2 regions of the Streptomyces sp. NPDC029956 genome follow, and region 1 is predicted to be linked to the other one. Evidence: riboswitches for the same ligand, from Rfam matches in the RefSeq annotation. Region 1 holds a riboswitch; the other holds the start of a gene.

Region 1 (7,052 bases):
AGGCGCCCGCGTACGGCCAGGTTGGCGTAGCGGAAGGCGTCGTGCTCCGGCAGCTGGTCGGCGAGCAGCACCGCGAAGCGGTCCGCCCAGCCGACGTACGTCCCGTCGGGCCCGGGGTCTCCGACGCCCTCGGTGAAGCTGTCACCGATCGCCGCGTACGACCCGATTGCATGCTTGTCTGTTGATCTCGAATCGTCTGCCACAGGAGCACATCCTTCCCCTTCGGATGTGACCTACGCGACCGTAAGGAGGGGTTGACGCAGGGTGACATATGCCACCGATAAAGAATTTGCCAAGCCGGAATAGACCGGGAACACGCCGGAGGCCCGGCACGTGGGTGCCGGGCCTCCGGGTGACGACGGTGCGTCAGATGCTCACGCCGTGCTGACGCAGGGCGGAGATCGGGTCGATGTCGGAGCCGTACTCCGGCCCGGTGCGGATCTCGAAGTGCAGGTGCGGGCCGGTGACGTTGCCGGTCGCGCCGGAGAGACCGATCTGCTCGCCGCCGCTCACGGTCTGGCCGGCGGAGACGGAGATCGAGGAGAGGTGGGCGTACTGCGAGAAGGTGCCGTCGGCGTGCTGGATGACGACCTGGTTGCCGTACGCGCCGCCGTCGCCCGCGGAGTAGACGGTGCCGGGGCCGACCGCGACGATCGTGGTGCCGGTGGAGGCCATGAAGTCGACACCGGTGTGGTAGCCGGAGGACCACATGGAGCCCGAGGCGCGGTACGGGGTGGACATACCGCCGCTGACCGGGGCGAACCAGCCGGAGGCAGAGGTCGCGGCGGAGGACTTCGAGGTCTGCGCGGCGGACGTGTCCGAGGAGGGCGCGCTCGCGGCCGGGGCGGAGGAGCGCTCGCTGCTCCGGGAGGCGCGCGAGGTGTCGCCGTTCTTCGCGGAGCTCTTCGGCGCGGCGGCCTTGGGCGCGGCGCTCTTCGGCGCGGCGGCCTTGGGCGCGGCGCTCTTCGGCGCGGCGGCCTTGGCGGTGCTCTTGGCGCCGAGGGTGAGCTTCATGCCGGGCAGGATGAGGGAGGGGTTCTCGCCGACGACCTGACGGTTGTCCGCGTACAGCTTCTGCCAACCGCCGGCGAGGTGGTGCTCGGCGGCGATCTTCGACAGGTAGTCGCCCCGCGCGACGGAGTACGTCTTCGGCGCGGCCTGCTTGGCGGTGGGCGCCGCCTTGGCGACGGCGGGGGCCTTCACCTGGGCGGCCGCGGTGACGGCCTGGCCGGGAGCGGCGGCCGGGGCGGCCTGGGCGCCGGTGGCACCGAGGAGCGGGAGGGCGACGACGGCGCCTCCCGTACCGGCGGCGGCGATTCCGCGGGTGAGGCGGTTGGACTTGATGCGGCGGTGCTTACCCTTCGCGGGCATGGCGAATTCCTCTCCGGCGCCTGCGAGGTGAGCTGTCGGGTTCGGACTGGAGATGCCCGGCCGCGCTCTCACGCGGCTTCACCCCAAGCCGTCCTGCATCGCGGGACCGGCGTACTTCCTGGGTCCCCCGCTCCTGCCACGCATGGGATGAGTGGAATTCCGGACGGTGGCAGGATTCGGCGGTCCGACCGGATTGACGGTGACGCTAGACGAGCGGGGTCGGCGCGAACAAGCCAATGATTTTTCCCGGCATTCCGGGTACGGCATTTCCCCGGGAAAGCCGGTCACCCTCCGTGGATGACGGACCCTCGATTTCCCTTTTCCGTACGGCAATTGCTTCGGCCCGTCGGCCACGATCCGTCACTTCTATGACCCTGCTCACGCGCCTGGGCCCATCTCGCCTGTAAACAGGGCGCGTTATACGCAACGCCCTAATTCGGACAGATCACCCATTCCCGTCCAGGGGGGTGCGAGGACACGGCCCCACCTGGATGATTGCCCCTGGAACCGATCTCGCGTCGGGCACCCGAACGTCGACCACCAGGAGCATCCGTGACGCAGCAGCTGCCGCAGGTCCCGCCCATCGAAGCGAACGAACCCGAGCTGGCCGAGGTCCGCAACTTCCGGGACGTGGGCGGCCTGCCGACGACGGACGGGCGCGCCGTGCACCCCGGCCGTCTCTTCCGCAGCGGCCACCTCGCCCACGCCACCGAGGAGGACGTCGTCTTCCTCGACTCGCTCGGACTGCACACCGTCTTCGACTTCCGGAACCTCGCCGACCGGAAGATCGAGGGCCCGGACGTCGATCTTGCGGGCGTGCGGAACGTGAACATACCGCTCAACGACCCGGCCGACGGCAAGGAGTTCTGGAAGCTGGTCCGCGACGGCGACATCGAGCAGCTGCGGGGCATCCTCGGCGACGGCAAGGCAGCGACCCGAATGTCCGACTCGTACCGGAAGATGGTGGTCGAGCGGACCGCGGAGCACAGCCGGATCCTGCACGCCATGGCCGAGGACAGCCTCCCCGCCCTGATGCACTGCGCGGCCGGCAAGGACCGCGCCGGACTCTCCATCGCGATCACCCTGCTGGCCCTCGGGGTCGAGCGGGAGGCGATCGAGGCCGACTACGTGAAGTCGAACGACCCGCACCGCCGCTACAAGGTGCGCCGCAGCTCCACCGCCCCGGATGCGATGTCGCCCGAGGTGATGGAGCTGCTGAGCCCGCTGTTCGACGCGCGGGTGGAGTATCTGCGGGGCGCCTTCGAGACCATCGAGGCGACCTGGGGCTCGGTGGACGCCTACCTCACGGAGGGCCTGAAGCTGTCCCCCGAGACCCGTGAGCGGCTGCGGGAGCGACTGCTCACGGAGGCGTGAGCAGGACCTACTGGTTCTGCCCGCCGAGCATGAAGAGCAGGTAGAGGAAGCCGGCGAAGAGGTGCCCGGCGATCAGATAGGCGAAGAGGCGCAGGACGAGACCCTTGGGGAACTTGCCCTCGCCTCGCTCTTCACCGGTGACAGCTCGTGACTTCTCGGACATCTCGGTCCTTTTCTTTCGAAGGAAGGTCGAAGGAGTACGCGGGATCAGCGCCGGTGCGGAGTTCCGTCGCCGAGACACAGCTCGGCGACGGGGCTCTGCATCAGTGTGTGCACGAAGAGCAGCTCGGCCCCGCCGGGGGTCGCCGCCCCGATCCGGTGCGGGGTCAGCGAGTCGAAGTGCGCGCTGTCCCCGGGGTCGAGGACGTGGACGGCCTCGCCGAGCGCGAGCCGCACCCGGCCCTCCAGGACGTGGATCCACTCCTCGCCGGGGTGGACGCGCACGATGTCGCCCCGGGTGGCGTACGGCACGTGGACCCGCAGGCACTGCAGGGCGCGCCCGGCGCCGCCCGCCTGGCGGTAGATCCAGCCGTCGGCCTCGACGGGTTCGGAGCGTCCGGCGCGGACCACGGGGTCCCGTTCGGGGGGCGTCTCGCCGAGGAGCTCGGAGACCGTCGTACCGTAGATGCGGGCGAGGGCGAGCAGCATGGGGAGCGAGGGCTGCCGGTTCCCCGTCTCCAGGCGCGAGAGGTGGGCCGGCGAGAGGCCGGCCCGCTGGGCGGCGGCCTCCAGGGTGAGTCCCCGGCGGCGGCGCAGGGCCCGCAGCTGCGGGGCGACGTCCGGCAGGACGTCGGGGCCGGCGGCGCCCGGAACGCCGGGGGCCGGGGTGGCGGGGTCCGGGGAGGTCTCCCCGGGGACGTGGTCCATGCGTCCATTCCGCCAGGATCGTGCCTCTGAGGCAAGTTTCTTGCCTCAGAGGCAAAAGCCCGGGGTCATACGGTCAGCGCTGCGCGACGGCCTGTTTCACCAGGGTCTTCCCGAAGTCCCACATCAGTCCGCCGCCCCCGTGGGCGTCGTCCATGACCGCGGTGAACGCGGTGACGAACCGGTCCACGTCCGCCTCGTCGATCACCAGCGGCGGGATCAGTTTGATCACCTCCAGATGGTCCCCGGAGACCTGGGTGAGGATCTGGTGCCGCTGGAGCAGCGGGACGACGACCATCTGGGCGAAGAGACCCTTCCGGGCCGCCTGGAGCATGGTCCAGCGCCCGCGCAGGCCCAGCGAGGACGGCCGGCCGAACTCGATCCCGATCATCAGTCCGCGCCCGCGGATCTCGTGGAGCAGCTCGTACCGGGGCACGAGCTCCTTCAGCCGCCCGGAGAGCAGGTCGCCGATCCGGCGGGCGTGCGCGACCGTCCCCTCGTCCTCCATGACCGAGAGGACGGCGAGCCCAGCCGTCATGGCCTGCGCGTTCGATCCGAAGCTCGCCGAGTGGACCAGGACCCGGTCCATCGACGAGTAGACCTTCTTGAAGATCCAGTCCTTGCCGAGGGTGGCGCCGACCGGCACATAGCCGCCGGAGAGCGCCTTGGCGACACAGACCAGATCCGGCTCGACGCCGTCCTCGTGCTGGTAGGCGTAGAAGTCGCCGGTCCTGCCGAGGCCGGTCTGCACCTCGTCGGCGATGAGCAGCGCCCCGTGCCGGTGCAACAGCTCCTGCGCGGCGCGCAGGAAGCCCGGCGGGGTCTCGTGGACGCCCTTGCCCTGGATGGGCTCGACGACGAAGGCGGCCACGTCGCCCTTGCCCAGCTCCCGCTCCAGGGCGTCCAGGTCGCCGAGCCCGATCGCCGTGTCGGGCAGCAGCGGGGCGAAGCCGTCCCGGAAGCCGTTCTCCCCGTTGACGGAGAGGGAGCCGGTGGTGAGCCCGTGGAAGGCGTGGGTGCAGTAGAGGACCCTGGGCCGCCCGGTGGCGTACCGGGCGAACTTCAGGGCGGTCTCCACGGCCTCCGTGCCGCTGTTGCCGAAGAAGACCCGGTCGAGGTGCGGGCTGTGGGCGAGCAGGCGCTCGGCGAGGAGCCCGGGCAGCGGTTGGCAGTCGAAACGGGTGAGGTCGGCGAGCTGGGCGTCCAGGACGTCGTGGAGGGCCTTGCGGACGACGGGGTGGTGTCGTCCGAGGCCCATCACGCCGAAGCCGGCGAGCATGTCGAGGTGGTCGACCCCGTCGGCATCCCAGAAGTGGGCGCCTTCGGCTCGCTCGTACACCTTGTCGAAGCCGATGGTGTGGAGCATGCGCGGCAGCTGGTGGTTGAGATGGCGGGCGTGCAGCTCGTACCGCTCGCCGCCGCGCTCGGCGAGCAGCGCCCGCACGTCGAACTCACCCTTCATGGTCGCTCACCCGTTCCCTGGGTGGTCATCGGCTTCGTGGGCGGTCGCCCTTTCACGGTCGGTCACCCGTTGTTCCCCGAGACGGTCTCCCTGACAGCGCGCAGGGATTCCTTGAGGGAACCCATGGTGGCGAGGACGGCGGTGGGCTCGTAGCCGCAGTGCGCCATGCAGTTGGCGCAGCGCGGATCCTTGCCGCGGCCGTACTTGTCCCAGTCGGTCTCCTCGATGAGTTCACGGTACGTGGGGACGTATCCGTCGCTCATGAGATAGCAGGGCCGCTGCCAGCCGAAGAGCGAATAGTTCGGAATGGCCCAGGCGGTGCACGGGAAGTCCGCCTTTCCTTCCAGGAAGTCCAGGAAGAGCGGCGAGTGGTTGAGCCGCCAGCGGCGCCGGTTTCCCCCGGCGAAGGCCTTCTTGAAGAGCTCGCGGGTCTGCTCGACGCCGAGGAAGTGCTCCTGGTCGGGGGCCTTCTCGTACGCGTACGCGGGCGAGATCATCATCTCGTCGACCTGGAGGTCGTCGTTGAGGTAATTGAGCACCTCGATGATGGTCTGCGGGGTGTCGGTGTTGAAGAAGGTCGAATTGGTGGTGACGCGGAAACCACGCCGCTTGGCCTCCTTGATGGCCGCCACCGCCTCGTCGAACACGCCCTCCTTGGCGACGGATTCGTCGTGCCGCTCGCGCAGGCCGTCGATGTGCACGGCGAAGGCGAAGTACGGCGAGGGTGTGAAGTTCTCCAGCTTCTTGCGCAGCAGCATCGCGTTGGTGCAGAGGAAGACGTACTTCCGCTTGGCCACCAACTGGCGCACGATCTCGTCGATCTGCGGGTGCATCAGGGGCTCCCCGCCCGCGATGGACACCATGGGCGCGCCGGACTCGAGGACGGCGCCGACCGCCTGGGCGACCGGCATGCGCTGCTTGAGGACACCTGCCGGGTGCTGGATCTTTCCGCAGCCCTCGCACTTGAGGTTGCAGGCGAACAGCGGCTCGAGCTCGACGATCAGCGGGAACTTCTCACGCTTGCGGAGCTTCTGTTCGAAGAGGTAGGTCCCGACCCGGATGGACTGACGGAGCGGCATGGCCATAACTCGCTCACCTCCTGGGGAGCAGCAAAGAACGGTGCCATTCGAAGAATGCGGGAAGGACGGCACGAAGAACACGGAAGGCCGATATTCCCCCGCGTACCGTGCCGATCCGGACCAGTTCATGTTCTGGAGCGTCCACGACCACCCGGACGGCCGCAACCGGGCGGGCGTCCGGCCCCGGACCGCCCCGGGCCGTGCCCAGCGTCGCGGCGGACTCCATGTCGACGGCGATGGCGCCGGTGGCACGCAGCGCGGCCCGCTCGGGACCGCGCACCACATGGTCGGAGCCGGTCAGCGGCCCGGTGTGGACGGCCCGCCCGGGCACGGCCCTGACCAGGGCCTTCACCAGGAGATCGGTCCCGGTGCAGGAGATCGTGCCGTCGGGACCGCGGGTCTCGTCGGCGACGATCAGGTCCCCCGGGTGCATCCCCGGCGCGAGCCCCGCGCAGAAGCCCGAGGCGATGACGGCGGCGTCCTGCCATCCGGGGGCGCCGAGGGCCCGGGAGACGGCCCGGCGGGCCCGGTCGGGACCCATGCCCGTACGGAGCACGGTGACGCGCCCGGGGGCACCCGCCCGGTCCCCGCTGCGCAGGGCGAGCTGCTCGATCCCGAGGGCGCAGGCGATCAGCAGCGGCGACGGGGCGCCCGGGCCCGGCTCGCTCCCCATCAGAGGGCCTTGCCGGGCGAGGGCTCCCCGTACACGTAGCGTCCGAGCGCCGTGAGCGGGAAGACCAGACGGTAGAGGTGATAGTTGATCGAGAAGTCCCAGGGGAAGCCGGTGCCCGTGAAGTACGGCTCGTCCCAGGAGCCGTCCTCGCGCTGGGTCTCGGCCAGCCAGGCGACGCCCCGCCGGACGGGTTCGGAGTCCCGCTCGCCGGCCGCGAGGAGCGCGATCA
Region 2 (7,052 bases), on a different contig from region 1:
CTCCGTCAGGCAGGCGTCGTACGTGAGGAGGCCGAGGGACTCGGAGTTGCCGAGGATCGCGACCCGGGGCCCGGCGGGCAGCGGCTGGGCGGCGAGCAGCAGTCCGGCGTCCACCAGCTCGGTGACGGTGTCGACGCGGATGACACCGGCCTGGCGGAGCAGCGCGGAGACCGTGGCGTGCGGGATGCGGGTGACGGGCACGCGATGGCCGGGGGGCGCGCTGCCGCTGTGCCGGGCGCCCTTGACGACGACGACCGGCTTGACGGCGGCGGTGCGGCGCGCGAGCCGGGTGAACTTCCGGGGGTTGCCGATCGACTCCAGGTAGAGCAGGACGACGTCGGTGCCGGGGTCGTCGTACCAGTGCTGGAGGAAGTCGTTGCCGGAGACGTCGGCGCGGTTGCCGGCCGAGATGAAGGAGGAGAGCCCGGCGCCCCGCCGGTGCAGTCCGGCGAGGAGGGCGATGCCGATCGCGCCGGACTGGGTGAAGAGGCCGATCCGCCCGGCGGCCGGCATCTGCGGGGCGAGGGAGGCGTTGAGCCGGACGTCGACGGCGGTGTTGATGATCCCGAAGGCGTTCGGCCCGATGATCCGCATGCCGTACGAGCGGGCCTGCCGGACCAGCTGGCGCTGCCGCTCGCGCCCGGTGGCCCCGCTCTCGGCGTATCCGGCGGAGAGGACGACCAGGCCCTGGACGCCGTGCTCGCCGCAGTCGGCGACGACCTCCGGCACCCGTTCGGCGGGGACGGCGACGATCGCGAGGTCGACGGGCTCGCCGATGGCCGCGACGGAGGGGTGGGCGGGGACGCCGTCGAACTCGACGGGCCCGTCGTTCTCGGTGAGCGCGGCGTTGACCGCGTACACGCGTCCGGTGAAACCGGCCCCGAGGAGGTTGCGGAGGACGGTCCGGCCGACGCCGCCCGGCGTGCGCCCGGCGCCGACGACGGCGACGGACCGGGGCGTGAGGAGGCGTTGCACGGAGCGGGCCTCGGCCCGCTGCTCCCGCGCGCGCTGGACGGCGAGGGAGCGGTCGGTGGGTTCGAGGTCGAGATGGAGCCGGACGGACCCGTCCTCGAAGCTGCGCTTCTGGGTGTAGCCCGCGTCCGTGAAGACCTTGATCATCTTGGTGTTGGCGGGGAGCACCTCGGCGGCGAAGCGGCGGATGTCCCGCTCGCGTGCGACGGCCGCGATGTGTTCGAGCAGGGCGGAGGCGACGCCGCGACCCTGGTGGGCGTCCTGGACGAGGAAGGCCACCTCGGCCTCGTCGGCCGGGGCGGAGGCGGGCAGGCCCCGGTCGTCGATGCGGTCGTAGCGCACGGTGGCGATGAACTCGCCGCCCACGGTCGCCGCGAGGCCGACCCGGTCCACGAAGTCGTGGTGGGTGAAGCGGTGCACGTCCTTGGCGGACAGCCGCGGGTAGGGGGCGAAGAAGCGGTAGTACTTCGACTCGTCCGAGACCTGCTCGTAGAAGCTGACGAGGCGGTCGGCGTCGTCGGCCGTGATGGGCCGGATGCGCGCGGTGCCGCCGTCGCGGAGCACCACGTCCGCTTCCCAGTGGTCGGGGTAGTCGTGCTCCGGCAGCTGGTCCGACGCGCTCTGCATGGGGTCAGCCTACGGCCGCGACACGGCGGTGGCACGGGTCGCGACACGGCGGCGGCACCGGCCGCGACATCGCGACGGCACCGGTCGCGACACGGCGGCGGCATCGCTCGCGCGGCGGGGGTCGGCCGTGCAAGGTAGGGAGCACGCCGCGCAGGGCGGGGGAGGGCCGAAGGGCGGTCCGATCCGGGCCGAAGGTCGGCGCGAGCACGCGGCATCACGTGAGAGACTGGTCTAGACAACCCGCTTGAGACTTGAAGGGCAACACCATGGCTGAGCGCCGCGTCAACGTCGGCTGGGCCGAGGGCCTGCACGCCCGCCCCGCGTCCATCTTCGTCCGTGCCGCCACGGCTTCCGGCGTTCCGGTGACGATCGCCAAGTCCGACGGCACCCCGGTGAACGCCGCCTCCATGCTCGCGGTGCTCGGCCTGGGCGCGCAGGGCGGCGAGGAGATCGTCCTCGCTTCGGAGGCCGACGGCGCCGAGGCCGCTCTGGACCGTCTGGCGAAGCTGGTCGCCGAGGGCCTGGACGAGCTTCCCGAGACCGTCTGATCCGGGTCGACCCCCACTGCACGACGAAAGGCCGTGACCGCCGGAATTCCGGCGGTCACGGCCTTTCGCTTTTCCATCGCCCCGCTTTTCGGGCAGCACGAGGCGACGGCGCCGAATTCCTATTCCATGTATACGATGCGCGCGTTAATTCCGGGAACTCGCCGTGTTGACTGCATGTTGCGAAACCCTCACACGGCTGCGGTCCGGCCTCTTGAGGCGGTGCAGCGACTGGGAGCGCTCCGCGTGCAGCGCGGTCAGCGTCCGCGCCCGCTCGGCGTCACCGCGCGCCACGGCGTCCACGATCGCGCCGTGCTCGGCCCAGGCGTCCACCGGCCGCTCGGGCTGCTCGACCGTGTACATCCAGGCGATCTTGTGCCGCAGCTGGGTCAGCAGCGCCGTCAGGGCCGGGCTGCCGGAGGCCTGCGCGAGCGTCTCGTGGAACCAGCCGCCGAGTGAGCGCAGATCTTCGCCCTGTCCGCGCCTGGCCCGCTCCTGACCCAGCCTGACCAGGCCGCGCAGCACCTTGAGATGGGCCTCCGTGCGCCGCTGGGCGGCACGGGCCGCCCCCAGCGGTTCGAGCAGCGCCCGCATGTCCAGCAGATCGGCGGCCTCCTGCTCGGTGGGCTCGGCGACATGCGCCCCGGCGTGGCGGCGGGAGACGACGAAGCCCTCGGACTCCAGGGTGCGCAGGGCCTCTCGGACCGGGACACGGGAGACCCCGTACCGGCGGGCCAGCTGGTCCTCGGTCAGCCGGCTGCCCCGCTCGAAGACGCCGGAGACGATGTCGTCCCGGATCGCCGTGCATACCGAGTGCGCGGGAATGCGCATGTCCGACCTCCGCCTTGGTCTGCGCGAGTCAATTCCGACGGCGCCTGTTCTGCGCCCGATCTGCGACTCTATTGCAGCGCGCCGGAATTTCCGATGCCCCGGTGGAATATCGATGTCCCGCGACCGACGAAAAGCCCCGGCTCTGTACGAGCCGGGGCTTTTGCGATGCGAGGGGGCGGCGAACCGCCGGCCCTGCGCGACGGGCGTCCTGGATCAGACGTCGACGCCGCGGGCGCGCAGGTACGAGACCGGGTTGATGTCGGAGCCGTACTCGGACGTCGTCCGCGCCTCGAAGTGGAGGTGCGGGCCGGTCGAGTTCCCGGTCGAACCCGAGATGCCTATCCGCTCACCCGGCTCGACGCTCTGGCCGACGTAGACCCCGATGGAGGAGAGGTGACCGTACTGGGTGTACGTGCCGTCGTTCATCCGGATGACGATGTTGTTGCCGTACGCGCCGCCCCAGCCGGCCTCGACGACGGTGCCCGAGCCGACGGAGACGACGTTGCTGCCGTAGGAGGCGTGGAAGTCGATGCCGGAGTGGCTGCCGGAGGACCAGAGCGAGCCGCCGGTCTGGTAGCCGGTGGACACGTACGTGCCCTCGACGGGCAGCTGGAAGGAGGCCAGGCGGCGGCGCTCGGCCTCGCGGGCCGCACGCTGCTCGGCCTGGCGGATCTCCTTGGCACGGGCCTCGGCCTTGCGCTTCGCCTCGGCCTTGGCCTTCGCCTTGGCGGCGACCTCGAAGGCCTCCTGCTCCTGGGCGGCGGCCTGGGCGTCGATCCGCTCGGCGAGGTCGTCCTCGGTGATCACCTTGGTGAGACCGGTGTCCTCGGGCGAGCGGTGGTCCGTGTCGGCGGCGAGCGCCGGGGAAGCGAGGGTTCCGATGACGCCTGTGGTGGCGAGCGTCGCCGCGCCGGCGATGCCCACGCCGCGGCGCGCCATCCGGCTCGGAGCACGATGCTTCCCGGTGGCACGGGTGAACGCCATGTAGGGGCTGATCCTTTCCTTCCCTCTCGCCTACCGGGTTAGCTGACGGGTTCGGAGCAGGAAGGTCTCCTACGAGCCCCTCCGTACGAGACGAAGGCGCCCGATTCACCCCAGGGACTACGTGTGGGTCCCCGGCTCCCCAGGCTCGCGCCTGACGGGGACTCGGCGATGTCTGTCCGATGCCGCGGATGCGGCACGTGCAACTGACGAACAGACGCACTGACGCTATGCGGATCGTCTTTCAATCACCAACCGGACACGCATTTTGTAAGACATGCCACAGGCCATAGGGCCACTCTTGATCTCAATACGGACAAAGGGGAGGACCCCGACGAACTATGCCGTCGGGGCCCTCCCTTGCCGTGTCGGCGGCGTGAATCAGCCGGTCACGACGGTCACTTCACCGATCCCGAGCGCGCGCACCGGATCCGCGATCTGCGCCGCGTCGCCGACGAGCACCGTGACGAGCCGGTCCACCGGGAAGGCGCTGACCACGGCCGCCGTCGCCTCGACCGTGCCGGTCTCGGCCAGCCGGGCGTACAACTGGGCCTGGTAGTCGTCCGGCAGGTGCTGCTCGACCTGGTCGGAGAGCGTCCCGGCGACGGAGGCGGCGGTCTCGTACTTGAGCGGCGCGACCCCCACCAGGTTCTGCACGGCCGTCTCCCGCTCGGCGTCGGTGAGGCCCTCCGCGGCCAGCGTCCGCAGCACCTTCCACAGGTCGTCAAGAGCCGGGCCGGTGTTGGGCGTGTCGATGGAACCGCTGATCGCGAGCATCGAGGCGCCGTTCCCCCGGCCGTCCGAGCGGAGCACCTGCCCGAAGGCACGCACGCCGTACGTGTAGCCCTTCTCCTCGCGCAGGACCCGGTCGAGCCGCGAGGTGAGGGTGCCGCCCAGGCAGTACGTGCCCAGGACCTGGGCCGGCCAGACGCTGTCGTGGCGGTCGGGTCCGACCCGGCCGATCAGCAACTGGGTCTGGACGGCGCCGGGCCGGTCCACGATGACGACCCGTCCGGTGTCGTCGGCGGTGATCGGCGGCATCGGGAGCGGCTCGGCCGGCTCGCCGGTCCAGGCGCCCAGGGTCTCGGCGAGGACCTTGTCCAGATCGACACCCGTGAGGTCGCCGACGACCACGGCGGTGGCCGTGGCGGGCCGGACGTGCGCCTCGTAGAAGGCGCGGACCGCGGCGGCGTCGATCGCCTCGACGGTCTCCTCGGTGCCCTGGCGCGGCCGGGACATCCGGGCCTCGGCCGGGAACAGCTCCTTGGAGAGCTGCTTGGCGGCGCGGCGGGACGGGTTGGCCGTCTCGTGCGGGATCTCGTCGAGGCGGTTGCGCACCAGGCGCTCGACCTCGGTCTCGAGGAACGCCGGCGCGATCAGTGCCTCGGAGACGAGACCGAGCGCCTTGGGCAGCCGGGAGACGGGAACCTCCAGGGAGACCCGTACGCCCGGGTGGTCGGCGTGCGCGTCGAGCGTCGCGCCGCAGCGCTCCAGCTCGGCCGCGAACTCCTCGGCGCTCTGCTGGTCCGTGCCCTCGAAGAGCGCGCGGGCCATGATGGTGGCGACACCGTCGAGACCGGCGGGCTCGGCGTCCAGCGGGGCCGGCAGGAAGATCTCCACGGCCACGACCTGCTGGCCGGGACGGTGACTGGTGAGCAGCGTCAGGCCGTTGTCCAGGGTGCCTCGGTCCGGGGCCGGGAAGGCCCAGGGCCGGGCGACGCCGGGCGTCGGCTGCGGGTGGAAGTCCATGCTCGTCAAAGACGCGGCGGCGTCGGTCACTGGTCCGCTCCCTCTTCCTCGTCGTCGCCGTTGTCACTCTGTTCGGTCGCCAGCGGCTCGTAGACCAGCACCGCGCGGTTGTCGGGGCGCAGCGTGGCCGCGGCCACGGCCTGCACCTCGTCGGCGGTGACCGCCAGGACGCGGTCCACGGCGGTCAGCGCGAGCTGCGGGTCGCCGAACAGCACGGCGTACCGGCACAGTTCGTCGGCGCGGCCCGCGACGGTGCCGAGCCGGTCGAGCCACTCGCGCTCCAACTGGGCCTGCGCGCGCTCCATCTCCTCGGGCGTGGGGCCCTCGGCGGCGAACCGGGCGAGCTCCTCGTCGACGGCCGCCTCGATCTGCGGGACCTCGACACCGCCGGAGGTCTTGACGTCCAGCCAGCCGAGCGAGGGCGCGCCGGCGAGCCGCAGCATGCCGAAGCCGGCGGCGACGGCCGTACGGTCGCGGCGGACCAGGCGGTTGTGGAGGCGGGAGGACTCGCCGCCGCCGAGGACCGTCAGGGCCAGGTCGGCGGCGTCGCAGGCGCGCGTGCCGTCGTGCGGCAGCCGGTAGGCCGCCATCAGCGCGCGGGCCGGGACCTCCTCCTCGACCACCTCGCGCAGCTGCTCGCCGATGACCTCGGGCAGGTCGCCGGAGCGCGGTGCGGGCTTGCCGTCGTGGCCGGGGATGGAGCCGAAGTACTTCTCGACCCAGGCGAGGGTCTCCTCCGGGTCGATGTCGCCGACGACCGAGAGCACGGCGTTGTTCGGGGCGTAGTACGTGCGGAAGAAGTTCCGCGCGTCCTCCAGGGTGGCCGCGTCCAGGTCGGCCATCGACCCGATCGGCGTGTGGTGGTACGGGTGCCCCTCCGGGTAGGCCAGGGCGGTCAGCTTCTCGAAGGCCGTGCCGTACGGCACGTTGTCGTAGCGCTGGCGGCGCTCGTTCTTGACGACGTCCCGCTGGTTCTCCATGGACTCGTCGTCCAGGGCGGCGAGCAGCGAGCCCATGCGGTCGGCCTCCAGCCAGAGCGCGAGCTCCAGCTGGTGCGTGGGCATGGTCTCGAAGTAGTTGGTGCGCTCGAAGCTCGTCGTGCCGTTGAGGGAGCCGCCGGCGCCCTGCACGAGCTCGAAGTGCCCGTTCCCGTGGACCTGCTTCGAGCCCTGGAACATCAGGTGCTCGAAGAGGTGGGCGAGGCCCGTGCGGCCCGGGACCTCGTGCCGCGAGCCGACGTCGTACCAGAGGCAGACCGCGGCGACCGGGGTCAGGTGGTCCTCCGAGAGCACCACACGCAGGCCGTTCGCCAACCGGTGCTCGGTCGCTGTCAGGCCGCCGGAGCCG

What was found. Region 1 has a riboswitch for cyclic di-AMP ahead of ACZ4XX_RS07920 (M23 family metallopeptidase). Riboswitches for the same ligand answer to the same signal wherever they lie in the genome.
Region 2: it holds a riboswitch for cyclic di-AMP, as region 1 does, so the genes downstream of both, ACZ4XX_RS22765 (M23 family metallopeptidase) here and ACZ4XX_RS07920 (M23 family metallopeptidase) in region 1, are expected to answer to the same signal.

The regions. Positions count from the first base shown of each region.
Region 1 is NZ_JBVHZJ010000007.1:138,660-145,711, reverse strand. It holds gene ACZ4XX_RS07925 (SGNH/GDSL hydrolase family protein) at 1-203, opposite strand, end outside; gene ACZ4XX_RS07920 (M23 family metallopeptidase) at 367-1,371, opposite strand; cyclic di-AMP (ydaO/yuaA leader) riboswitch at 1,376-1,535, opposite strand; gene ACZ4XX_RS07915 (tyrosine-protein phosphatase) at 1,924-2,745, shown strand; gene ACZ4XX_RS07910 (DUF6126 family protein) at 2,753-2,908, opposite strand; gene ACZ4XX_RS07905 (helix-turn-helix domain-containing protein) at 2,953-3,612, opposite strand; gene ACZ4XX_RS07900 (aspartate aminotransferase family protein) at 3,686-5,071, opposite strand; gene hpnH (adenosyl-hopene transferase HpnH) at 5,134-6,156, opposite strand; gene ACZ4XX_RS07890 (phosphorylase family protein) at 6,164-6,823, opposite strand; gene shc (squalene--hopene cyclase) at 6,823-7,052, opposite strand, start outside.
Region 2 is NZ_JBVHZJ010000029.1:17,048-24,099, forward strand. It holds gene ACZ4XX_RS22750 (bifunctional acetate--CoA ligase family protein/GNAT family N-acetyltransferase) at 1-1,599, opposite strand, end outside; gene ACZ4XX_RS22755 (HPr family phosphocarrier protein) at 1,866-2,147, shown strand; gene ACZ4XX_RS22760 (GntR family transcriptional regulator) at 2,292-2,975, opposite strand; gene ACZ4XX_RS22765 (M23 family metallopeptidase) at 3,189-3,959, opposite strand; cyclic di-AMP (ydaO/yuaA leader) riboswitch at 3,972-4,137, opposite strand; gene ACZ4XX_RS22770 (M16 family metallopeptidase) at 4,338-5,705, opposite strand; gene ACZ4XX_RS22775 (M16 family metallopeptidase) at 5,732-7,052, opposite strand, start outside.